Regions from separate parts of the Streptomyces sp. NPDC088707 genome, predicted to be linked through region 2. Evidence: riboswitches for the same ligand, from Rfam matches in the RefSeq annotation. Region 2 holds a riboswitch; the other holds the start of a gene.

Region 1 (4,965 bases), on a different contig from region 2:
GGTCTCCTCGAGGCCGACGTGCATCGATCCCATGATCACCCGGTTGGGCAGGGTGGTGAACCCGAGGTCGAGCGGGCTCAGCAGGTGCGGGTACGGGGTCATGCGGGCGCCTCCTCGCGCAGGATCGTCGCCCTCAGTTCTAGGGGACCCCCTCCCTTTGTGCAACTAGTTGCAGAAGATTCGGGACGTGATGTCTACTACTCGGTAGCTTCCGGTGGCCGCCCGCTCCGAGCTACTCGGTACCGAACGGAGCCGCCGCCGCACCGAGCCACGCGTCCAGCTCCTCCGGCGTCCGCGGCTCGGTCGCCCCCTCCGCCAGCAGGCCGTGGGTACGGAGCAGCCGGGCCACCGCCGTACCCCAGGGGCGGCGCAGCCGGGCCTCGTCGAGCAGCGCGTCGTCCGCGAGGAGCTCCGCGACCGGCCCGGTCCGCAGCCCCGACGGGGCGAGCACCGCCGCCTCGTCCGCCCAGCGCAACGCCAGATCAACGTCGTGCGTGGCCATCAGCACCGTCGTACCGGCCTCCCGCAGCCGCTGGAGCGCGTCGAGCAGCCGCTCCTGCCCGTGCGGATCGAGACCGGCCGTCGGCTCGTCCATGATCAGGACCCGGGGGCGCATCGCCACCGCGCCCGCGATCGCCGCCCGCTTGCGCTGCCCGTACGAGAGCAGATGCGTCGGCCGGTCGGCGAGCGCCGTGATGTCCAGCGCCTCCAGGGCCTCGCGGACCCGTCGCCGGACCTCCTCCTCGGGCAGTCCCAGGTTCATCGGACCGAACGACACGTCCTGCTCCACCGACGCGGCGAACAGCTGGTCGTCGGGATCCTGCACCACCAGCTGCACGGTCGTCCGCAGCCGGGTCAGTCCCTTCCGGTCGTACGCCACCTCCGTACCGTCCAGGCGGAGCGAGCCGCTCACGCACCGCAGCCCGCCGCTGAGCAGGCGCAGCAGCGTCGTCTTGCCGCTGCCGTTGCGCCCGAGCAGCGCGACCGCCCGCCCCTCCGCGACGGCGAAGTCCACGCCGGACAGGACCGGGGGCCCGTCCTCGTAGGCGAAGCCGGCGTGCACCAGTTCCACGACAGGGGTCGGAGACGTCACGGAAGGAGCCTTTCCAGTACGAGGGTGAGGGCGACGAGTCCGGCGAGCAGCGCGCCCGTCGCCGCGAGGAACGGGCGGGACAGCGCACACGCGGGCACCAGGACCCGCAGCGTCCCGTCGTACCCGCGCCCGGCGAGCCCCGACTGCAGGCGCTGCGCCCGGTCGAAGGCCCGGACGAAGGTGGTCGCACCGAGGCCCGCGAGGGAACGCCAGGTCGCGGCCCGCGTGGTGTGCCCGAGCCGGGCCGCCTGCGCCTGCCGGATCTTGGACATCGCGTCGAGCAGCAGGAAGATGATCCGGTACATCACCAGCGCCACGTCCACCACCGGCGCCGGCACCCCGGCCCCTACCAGCCGGGGCAGGACGTCGGACACCGGCGTCGTGAACGCGAAGAGCAGCACCCCGAGCGAGGCTGAGGCGGTCCGCAGCAGCAACTCGCCCGCGTGCGTCGGACCGTCCGGCGCGAGGGCCACGAGCCCCCGGGCGCTGCCCACCTCGAAGAGCAGCGGAATCGCGCCCGTGACACAGAACCCGAGCGGGATCCGGAACGCGCGCCACAGCGCCCGGCCCGGCACACCGGCCGGACCGAGCAGCACCGTGAGCGTGGCCGCCGCGACGAGCACCGCGCCCGGCCACGGCGGCAGACCGACCGCGCACAGGGTGAGACCGAAGCCGAGAAGCGCCTTCTCGGCGGGATGGCGGCGGCGCCAGCGACTGCTGTGCGCCGCCGCGTCGATCGGCAGCATCGGCGGCTACGCGCCCGGCCCGCCGACGGACCCGCCACCGGAGCCGCCCGCGTGGTCCGCGGTCGCGCTCGCGGTCGGGACCGCAGTCGAGGCATCGGCATCGGCATCGGCGTCGGTATCGGCCGGCCCGGCCGTCTCCGCCCGCGCCGCCCCCTGTCGGCGGCCACGCCGCAGGCCGAAGTAGTACGCCAGGACACCGGCGCCGAGGGCCGCCTGCAGGGCGAACAGCGCCGACTCGATCTCACCGGAGGGCGGCTCGTAGAGCGGGCTGAACCACGGCTCGTAGTCGGGCTGGAGTTCCGAGATCGCCGTCTCGGCCTCCGCGTCGGCCCCCGCGAAGGGTTCCTCCTTGTGGTCCCCGAGCCCCAGCGCGAGCGGCAGGACCGCGAGCGCCGCGACGACGAGCAGCAGCAGGGCGTTGATCTTCGTGTTCCGGCTCATCGCGCGGTCGCCTCCTCGCGGCGCTCCGACGTGCGTCCGGCGAGGACACCGAGCCGGACCAGGTCGCCCTTGCTGGACTGGGTGAGCAGGCGCATCACGAGCACGGTCAGCAGGCCCTCGCTGACCGCGAGCGGAATCTGCGTGACGGCGAAGATCCCGCCGAACTTGGCGAGTGCGCCGGGGATGCCGCTGCCCGGGTCGGGGAAGGCGAGCGCCAGCTGGACGCTGGTCACGCAGTACGTGGACAGGTCGGCGACGAACGCGCCGAAGAAGACGGCGACCATCAGCGGCGCGCCGAACCGGCGCAGCAGAACGAAGGCCCCGTACCCGGCCCAGGGTCCGACGATCGCCATCGAGAAGACGTTCGCGCCGAGCGTGGTCAGGCCGCCGTGGGCGAGCAGCAGGGCCTGGAAGAGCAGGGTGATCGTCCCCAGGACCGCCATGATCGGCGGCCGGAACAGGATGGCGCCCAGACCTGTACCGGTCGGGTGCGAGCAGCTACCGGTCACCGAGGGCAACTTGAGTGCCGACAGGACGAACGTGAAGGCGCCGGCGGCGCCGAGCAACAGGGTGGACTCAGGATTCGACCGCACCTCGCGGGTCAGCGCGCGGACCCCGTGGACGACGAACGGCGCGGACGCGACGCCCCAGGCGGCCGCGTGCACAGGGGGCAGATACCCCTCGGCTATATGCATGGTTGGGAGACCCTCTCCAGCACCTCGTGGATGGACAACGCACCCTGGCCGGTCTCCTGGCTGACGGTCATTCCGCCCGACTCCGCCTTCCCACACCACGACGGTCTCCCGACGTGGTCCAGTGGCTTCCCCGAGGGCGTTTCCCGCGGGGGTGGAGCCGGACCTCCCGATCACAGTGGCGAGGGCCGCACCGGTACTGCACCGGTTTCCCGTACACCAAGGCCCTGCGACATTAGTGCGTTGACCAGGTACATCACAATGTGGGCGCTTGCCGGGTCCCGTGGGCGGGGCCGTGGATCCCCCGGATTCCCGCCGCCTGGCTGTTCCTGCCGTGGCGCACGAGGGCCGCGAGGGCACCGGGCGCCACGACGACCGCCGCCGTGAGCGCCGCGAGGAGCGTCCCGCGCCCTCACTCCTTGCGGTAGGCGTACGCCTCCGACGCGGCCGCCGCCACGGCGTCGAGGTCCCCGCCGGCGCTCGCCGTGACCAGGGCGGCGACCGTGCCCTCGACGAACGGCGCGTCGACGAGCCGGGCACCCTCGGGCAGTTCGTCGCCCTCGGCGAGGAGGGCCTTCACGGTGAGCACCGCGCTTCCCAGATCGACGAGGACCGCCACACCGGCGCCCCGGTCGACGGCCTTCGCCGCTTCCAAGATCAGCTCGGAACTCGTTCCGAGACCACCGTCGGGAGTCCCGCCGGCCGGACGGATCGGGGCGAGGTCACCGCCGCCCGCGAGCCCCCGGGCCAGCTCGGCCACGGCGGTCGCGACGGCGGCGCTGTGCGAGACGAGCACGATGCCGACGGCACCCGAACCGGCACCGGCACCGCCACCCGATCCGGCGCCGGAACCGGAACCGGCGGTGCCGGGTTCGACCGCATCCGGGCCGGTCCCGTTCCCCCTGCTCATGACGTCTCCTCGGCGTCCGCGGTCTCCGTACGGGCGATCTCGTCGAGCGCGGCGAACAGCAGCGCCGAGGACGTGGCCCCGGGATCCTGGTGCCCCACCGACCGCTCGCCCAGATAGCTGGCCCTGCCCTTGCGCGCCCGCAGGGGTACGGTCGCGAGCGCGCCCTCCTCGGCCGCCGCGCGAGCCGCGCCGAACGAGTCCCGCAGCCCCTCCACGGCCGGCACGAGCGCGTCGAGCATCGTCTTGTCGCCCACCTGCGCGCCGCCCAGCTGGGACACGGCGGCCACGCCGGAGCCGAGCGCCTCCGCCAACTGCTCGCGGGTGACACGCTCGTCGTCGCCGAGCGTCTTGCCGGTACGGCGGAGCAGCGTGCCGTACAGCGGCCCCGAAGCGCCGCCCACGGTGGAGATCAGATGCCGCCCGGCGGCGGTGAGCACCGCGCCGGGCGTTGCCGGCGGGTCCTTGGCCAGGGTCTCGGTCACGGCGGCGAAGCCGCGCCTGAGATTGGCGCCGTGGTCGGCGTCGCCGATGGCCGAGTCGAGTTCGGTGAGCCGGTCCGCCTCCCGGTCGACGGCCTCGGCCACGGCGGCCAGCCAGCGCACGAGGAAGTCGGCGTCGAAGGTCTGCGTCATGTCGGTCTCCTCTTCCCTCGCTCGTCTCACCGGCCCCAGCGCAGCGCGGGCGTCTCCACGGGCGCGTCCCAGAGGCGCAGGAGCTCCTCGTCAACCTCGCACAGGGTCACGGAACAGCCGGCCATGTCGAGCGAGGTCACGTAGTTCCCGACGAGGGTCCTGGCCACCGGCACACTCCGCTCGCCCAGGACGCGCTGCACCTCGGCGTTGAACCCGTACAGCTCGAGGAGCGGGGTGGCGCCCATCCCGTTCACCAGGGCGATGACGGGACCGGACGGGCGGAGGTCCTCCACGACGGCGTCGACGGCGAAGTCCGCGATCTCGCGGGAGGTCATCATCGGACGCCGCTCGCGTCCCGGTTCGCCGTGGATGCCGATGCCCAACTCCAGTTCCCCCTCGGGGAGGTCGAAGGTGGGGCTGCCCTTGGCGGGCGTCGTGCACGCGCTCAGGG
Region 2 (4,965 bases):
CCTGGTCATCTTCTTCATCATGCGCGCCCTCGGCGAGCTCCTCATGTACCGCCCCGTGTCCGGCTCCTTCGCGGAGTACGCACGGGAGTTCGTCGGCCCGTTCTGGGGCTTCGTGACCGGCTGGACGTACTGGCTCTTCTGGGTCGTCACCGGCATCACCGAAGTCACCGCCGCGGCCACCTATATGACGTACTGGTGGGACATCCCGCAGTGGATCTCCGCGCTGGTCTTCACGTTCGTCCTCTACGGCGCCAACCTGATCTCCGTGAAGCTCTTCGGTGAGCTGGAGTTCTGGTTCTCCATGGTCAAGGTCACCGCCATCATCGGCATGATCCTGATCTGCGCCGGCATCCTCACCATCGGCTTCTCCGACGCCGGCGACACCGCCTCCGTGACCCACCTGTGGGACCAGGGCGGCTTCTTCCCCACCGGCATCGGCAACACGCTGATGACCCTGCAGATCGTCATGTTCGCGTTCCTCGCGGTCGAGCTGGTCGGCGTCACCGCCGGCGAGTCCAAGGACCCGAAGACCGTCCTGCCCAAGGCCATCAACACCGTGCCGTGGCGCATCGCCGTCTTCTACGTCGGCGCGCTGATCATGATCCTGTCGGTCGTCCCGTGGACCGAGTTCCAGCCGGGCGTCTCCCCGTTCGTCGCCGCCTTCGAGAAGATGGGCCTCGGCGTCGGCGCCGCCATCGTCAACTTCGTGGTGCTGACCGCCGCCCTGTCCTCCTGCAACTCGGGCATGTACTCCACCGGCCGCATGCTGCGCGACCTCGCGCTCAACGGCCAGGGCCCGAAGGTCTTCACCAAGCTCACCAAGAGCGGCACCCCGCTGCTCGGCCTGACCTTCTCGGCCTCGCTGATGCTGGTCGGCGTCTGGATCAACTACGTCGCCCCGGGCAAGGCCTTCGAGTACGTCGTCTCCTTCGCCACCATCTCCGGCATGTGGGCCTGGATCATGATCCTGGTCTGCCAGATCCGCTACCGGGCCAAGGCCAACCGCGGCGAGCTCCCCGAGTCCACCTTCAAGGCCCCGGGAGCCCCGTACACCAGCTGGTTCGCGCTCCTCTTCATCGGCATGGTCATCGTGATGATGGGCATCGACGAGGGCGCCCGGGTCTCGCTGTACGCCGCCCCCGTCTGGGGCCTCATCCTCGGTGTCTCCTACCTGGTCCTGAAGTCCCGCAACCCCGAGGGCGCCGCCTTCGCCAAGCGGTCCTGACCGGACCCCACGGACGATCGCCCCGGGCCGTCCCCCAAGGGCCCTGACCACGATCGTCTCGGCATACGGGCCGTTCCGTACCACTCCCCGGTACGGAACGGCCCGTCGGCTTATCCTGTCGGCATGCTGACCATCACCCGGGCCCTGTACGACCAGATCGTGAAACACTCGCGCGCGGACCACCCCGACGAGGCCTGCGGCGTGGTCGCGGGCCCGGCCGGCACCGGCCGCCCCGAGCGGTTCATCCCGATGCTCAACGCGGCCCGCTCGCCCACCTTCTACGAGTTCGACTCCGCGGACCTGCTCAAGCTCTACCGCGAGATGGACGACCGGGACGAGGAGCCCGTCATCGTCTACCACTCGCACACCGCGACCGAGGCCTACCCGTCCCGCACGGACATCTCGTACGCCAACGAGCCCCAGGCCCACTACGTCCTCGTCTCCACCGCGGACAGCGACGGCGCCGGCCCCTTCCAGTTCCGCTCCTTCACCATCGTCGAGGGCGTCGTGACCGAGGAAGAGGTCAAGGTCGTCGAGGAGTACGACGCCTGAGACACTGACGGGGACCTACGGGCGGCAGGACCCAGGAAGCCGGTGCGAATCCGGCACGGTCCCGCCACTGTGACCGCCTCCTCCGGGAGACGGAAGCCAGGAACTGACCTGCCGCCTTCTCACCACCGATCGGGGACGTGGAAATCCCCGGAGGAGGCACGTTCCGTCATGTCCTGGCCCCGCCGCACCCGGCTGCCCCTGGCGCCCCTGCTGTCCGCCGCCGCACTGCTCCCGCTGCTCGCCGCCTGCTCGGCCCCCGCGACGGAGACCCCCGCCGCCAAGACCGCCCCGGGATTCCCGTACACCGTCTCCAACTGCGGCGTGAAGACGACCTTCAAGGCCCCGCCGAAGCGTGCGGTCACCATGAACCAGCACGTCACCGAGGTCATGCTCGCCCTCGGCCTGGAGAAGTCCCTCGTCGGCACCGCCTACCTCGACGACGCGATCCTCCCCGCCTACAAGAAGGCGTACGACTCCGTCCCCGTCCTCGCGAAGGAGTACCCCTCCAAGGAGGCCCTGCTCGCCGCGAACCCCGACTTCGTCTACGGCGGTTACTCCTCCGCCTTCGCGAGCAAGGACGGCCGCAGCCGCGACGACCTGAAGCGGGCCGGCATCGACACCCGGCTCAACACCGAGTACTGCCCGTCCGGTTCGCCCTCCGTCGACGACCTCTACCGCGAAGTCGACGAGATCGGCCGGACGTTCGGCGTCCCCGACCGGGCCGAGAAGTGGGTCCGGGAGGCGCGGACCACCGTCGCCGCCACCGAGAAGCGCCTCAAGGGCACCGCGCCCGTCTCCGTCTTCGTCTACGACAGCGGCGACAAGACCGCCTTCACCGCCGGCGGCAAGGGCATCGGCAACGAGCTCATCAGCCGCGCCGGAGGCCGGAACGTCTTCGCCGACCTCGACAAGGCCTTCGGCGACGCCACCTGGGAACAGGTCGTCGCCCGCAAGCCCGAGGTCGTCGTCATCTACGACTACGGCTCCACCACCGTCGAACAGAAGAAGAAGCGGCTGATCGACGACCCGGCCCTCAAGGACGTCCCCGCGATCAGGAACCGCCGGTTCGCCGTGATGCCGCTCTCCGACACCGTCCTCGGCGTCCGCGTCCCCGCGGCCGTCGACAAGCTGGCGGCCCAGCTCCACCCGGGCCGATGAGCCCGGAGACCCGCGCCGCGGGCTCCGCGCGGCCCGTGCCGCCCGCCCGGTCCGCCCCGTCGGCAGGGGCCGGCGCCGGGCGATCGGGTCCGCCCCCGCGGACGCGGGGCGGGCCGCTGCGGTACGCGGTCGTCGTCGCCGGACTCGTCGTCGCCCTCGCCGCCGCGGCCCTCGCCTCGCTCGCCCTCGGCTCCGTCCGCATCCCGCCCGGCCAGGTCCTCGACGCCCTCACCGGACGCGCCCCCGACCCCTCCCCGTACCGCACGATCGTCCTCGACGTACGGCTGCCCCGGGTGCTGCTCGGCGCGGTCGTCGGCGCCGGGCTCGCCGTCGTCGGCGCCGTCCTCCAGGCCCTCGTCCGCAACCGGCTCGCCGACCCCTTCCTCCTCGGGATCTCCTCCGGCGCCTCCGCCGGAGCCGTCCTCGTCCTGGTCGCCGGCGGGGGAGCGGGCCTCGTGGGCGGCATCACCACCACGCTCGCCCTGCCCGCCGGCGCCTTCGCGGGAGCCCTGCTCGCCCTCGTCCTCGTCTACGGGCTCGCCCGCCGCGGCGGCACCCTGACCAGCACCCGGCTCGTCCTCGCCGGTGTCGCCGTCTCCTACATCCTGTCCGCCCTCGCCACCCTGCTCCTGGTCGTCGCCGGACGCCCCGAGCAGTTCCAGGAGGCCATGTACTGGTCCCTCGGAGGCCTCGGCAGCGCCCGCTGGGACACCCTGGTCCTGCCCGCCGCCGTCCTCGCCGTCGGCGTCGCCGCCCTCCTCACCCTCGCCCGCCCGCTCGACCTGCTCCTCGTCGGCGAGGAGGGCGCCACCGTCCTCGGCCTGGACACCGCCCGCTTCCGCGCCGCCGTCTTCGTCCTCGCCTCCCTCGTCACCGCCGTCATGGTCGCCGCCAGCGGAGCCGTCGGCTTCGTCGGCCTGATGGCCCCGCACGCCGCCCGGCTCGCCGTCGGCGCCCCGCACCGCCGGCTCCTCCCGGTCGCCGCGCTCGGCGGAGCGCTCGCCCTGGTCCTCGCCGACCTCGGCGCCCGGACCGTCGCCGCCCCCCAGGACATCCCCGTCGGCATCCTCACCGCCCTCACCGGCGGCCCGTTCTTCCTCTGGCTGATGCGCCGCCGCCCGGAAGGAGCACAGCCGTGACCGAACTGAGCCTGCACGGCCTCTCGTACGAGGACCGGCTCCGCTCCGTCGACCTCACCGTCCGCCCGGGCGAGACCGTCGGCCTCATCGGCCCCAACGGCAGCGGCAAGACCACCCTCCTGCGCTGCGTCTACGGCACCCTCACCCCCACGGCGGGCCGCGCCCTCCTCGACGGCGACGACCTGCACGGCCTCGGCCCCAAGGCCCGCGCCCGCCGCGTCGCCACCGTCCCCCAGGACAGCGCCCTCGAGTTCGAACTCACCGTCGGCGAACTCGTCGCCCTCGGCCGCTCCCCGCACAAGCGGTTCTGGGAGGGCGACACCGGCGCCGACCGGGGGCGCGCCGAGGACGCCCTCGCCCGCGTCGGCCTCGCGGACCTCGCCGACCGCCCGTACCCCACCCTCTCCGGCGGCGAACGCCAACGCGCGCTGGTCGCCCGCGCCCTCGTCCAGGACCCGGCCCTCCTCGTCCTCGACGAACCCACCAACCACCTGGACATCCGCCACCAGCTCGACGTCCTGGCCCTCGTCCGTACCCTGGGCACCACCAACCTGCTCGCGCTCCACGACCTGAACCTGGCGGGGGCGTACTGCGACCGGATCTACGTCCTGGAGCGCGGAAGGCTCGTCACCGGCGGCACACCCACCGAGGTCCTCACCCCCGCCCTGCTCAAGGCGGTCTACGGGGTGGAGGCCGAGGTCATCCCGCATCCGAGGACGGGGAGCCCCACCGTCCTCTTCCAGCACCGTCCGGCAGTCGGGCAGGAATCATCCACCATGTGAGATCACATTCCGAAACCCGGACCGGGAATCGATACGATGAGCCCATGGTTTCCCACGACGTGAGCGAAGAGACTCCGGGCACACCGCTGCTCGTCGCGCGCCTGCACGT

What was found. Region 2 has a riboswitch for cobalamin ahead of ACIP84_RS20970 (ABC transporter substrate-binding protein). Riboswitches for the same ligand answer to the same signal wherever they lie in the genome.
Region 1: linked by a shared signal. The riboswitch ahead of ACIP84_RS09665 (energy-coupling factor ABC transporter permease) and the one ahead of ACIP84_RS20970 (ABC transporter substrate-binding protein) in region 2 are both predicted to bind cobalamin.

Annotation. Positions count from the first base shown of each region.
Region 1 covers NZ_JBIVLV010000002.1:514,006-518,970, forward strand. Annotated here, with positions in the region: gene ACIP84_RS09645 (FAD-dependent oxidoreductase) at 1-102, opposite strand, end outside; gene ACIP84_RS09650 (energy-coupling factor ABC transporter ATP-binding protein) at 233-1,093, opposite strand; gene cbiQ (cobalt ECF transporter T component CbiQ) at 1,090-1,839, opposite strand; gene ACIP84_RS09660 (energy-coupling factor ABC transporter substrate-binding protein) at 1,846-2,280, opposite strand; gene ACIP84_RS09665 (energy-coupling factor ABC transporter permease) at 2,277-2,975, opposite strand; cobalamin riboswitch at 3,004-3,239, opposite strand; gene ACIP84_RS09670 (PTS-dependent dihydroxyacetone kinase phosphotransferase subunit DhaM) at 3,385-3,882, opposite strand; gene dhaL (dihydroxyacetone kinase subunit DhaL) at 3,879-4,514, opposite strand; gene dhaK (dihydroxyacetone kinase subunit DhaK) at 4,541-4,965, opposite strand, start outside.
Region 2 covers NZ_JBIVLV010000006.1:432,489-437,453, reverse strand. Annotated here, with positions in the region: gene ACIP84_RS20980 (amino acid permease) at 1-1,225, shown strand, start outside; gene ACIP84_RS20975 (M67 family metallopeptidase) at 1,349-1,777, shown strand; cobalamin riboswitch at 1,770-1,904, shown strand; gene ACIP84_RS20970 (ABC transporter substrate-binding protein) at 1,946-2,935, shown strand; gene ACIP84_RS20965 (FecCD family ABC transporter permease) at 2,932-4,074, shown strand; gene ACIP84_RS20960 (ABC transporter ATP-binding protein) at 4,071-4,856, shown strand; gene ACIP84_RS20955 (putative leader peptide) at 4,901-4,965, shown strand, end outside.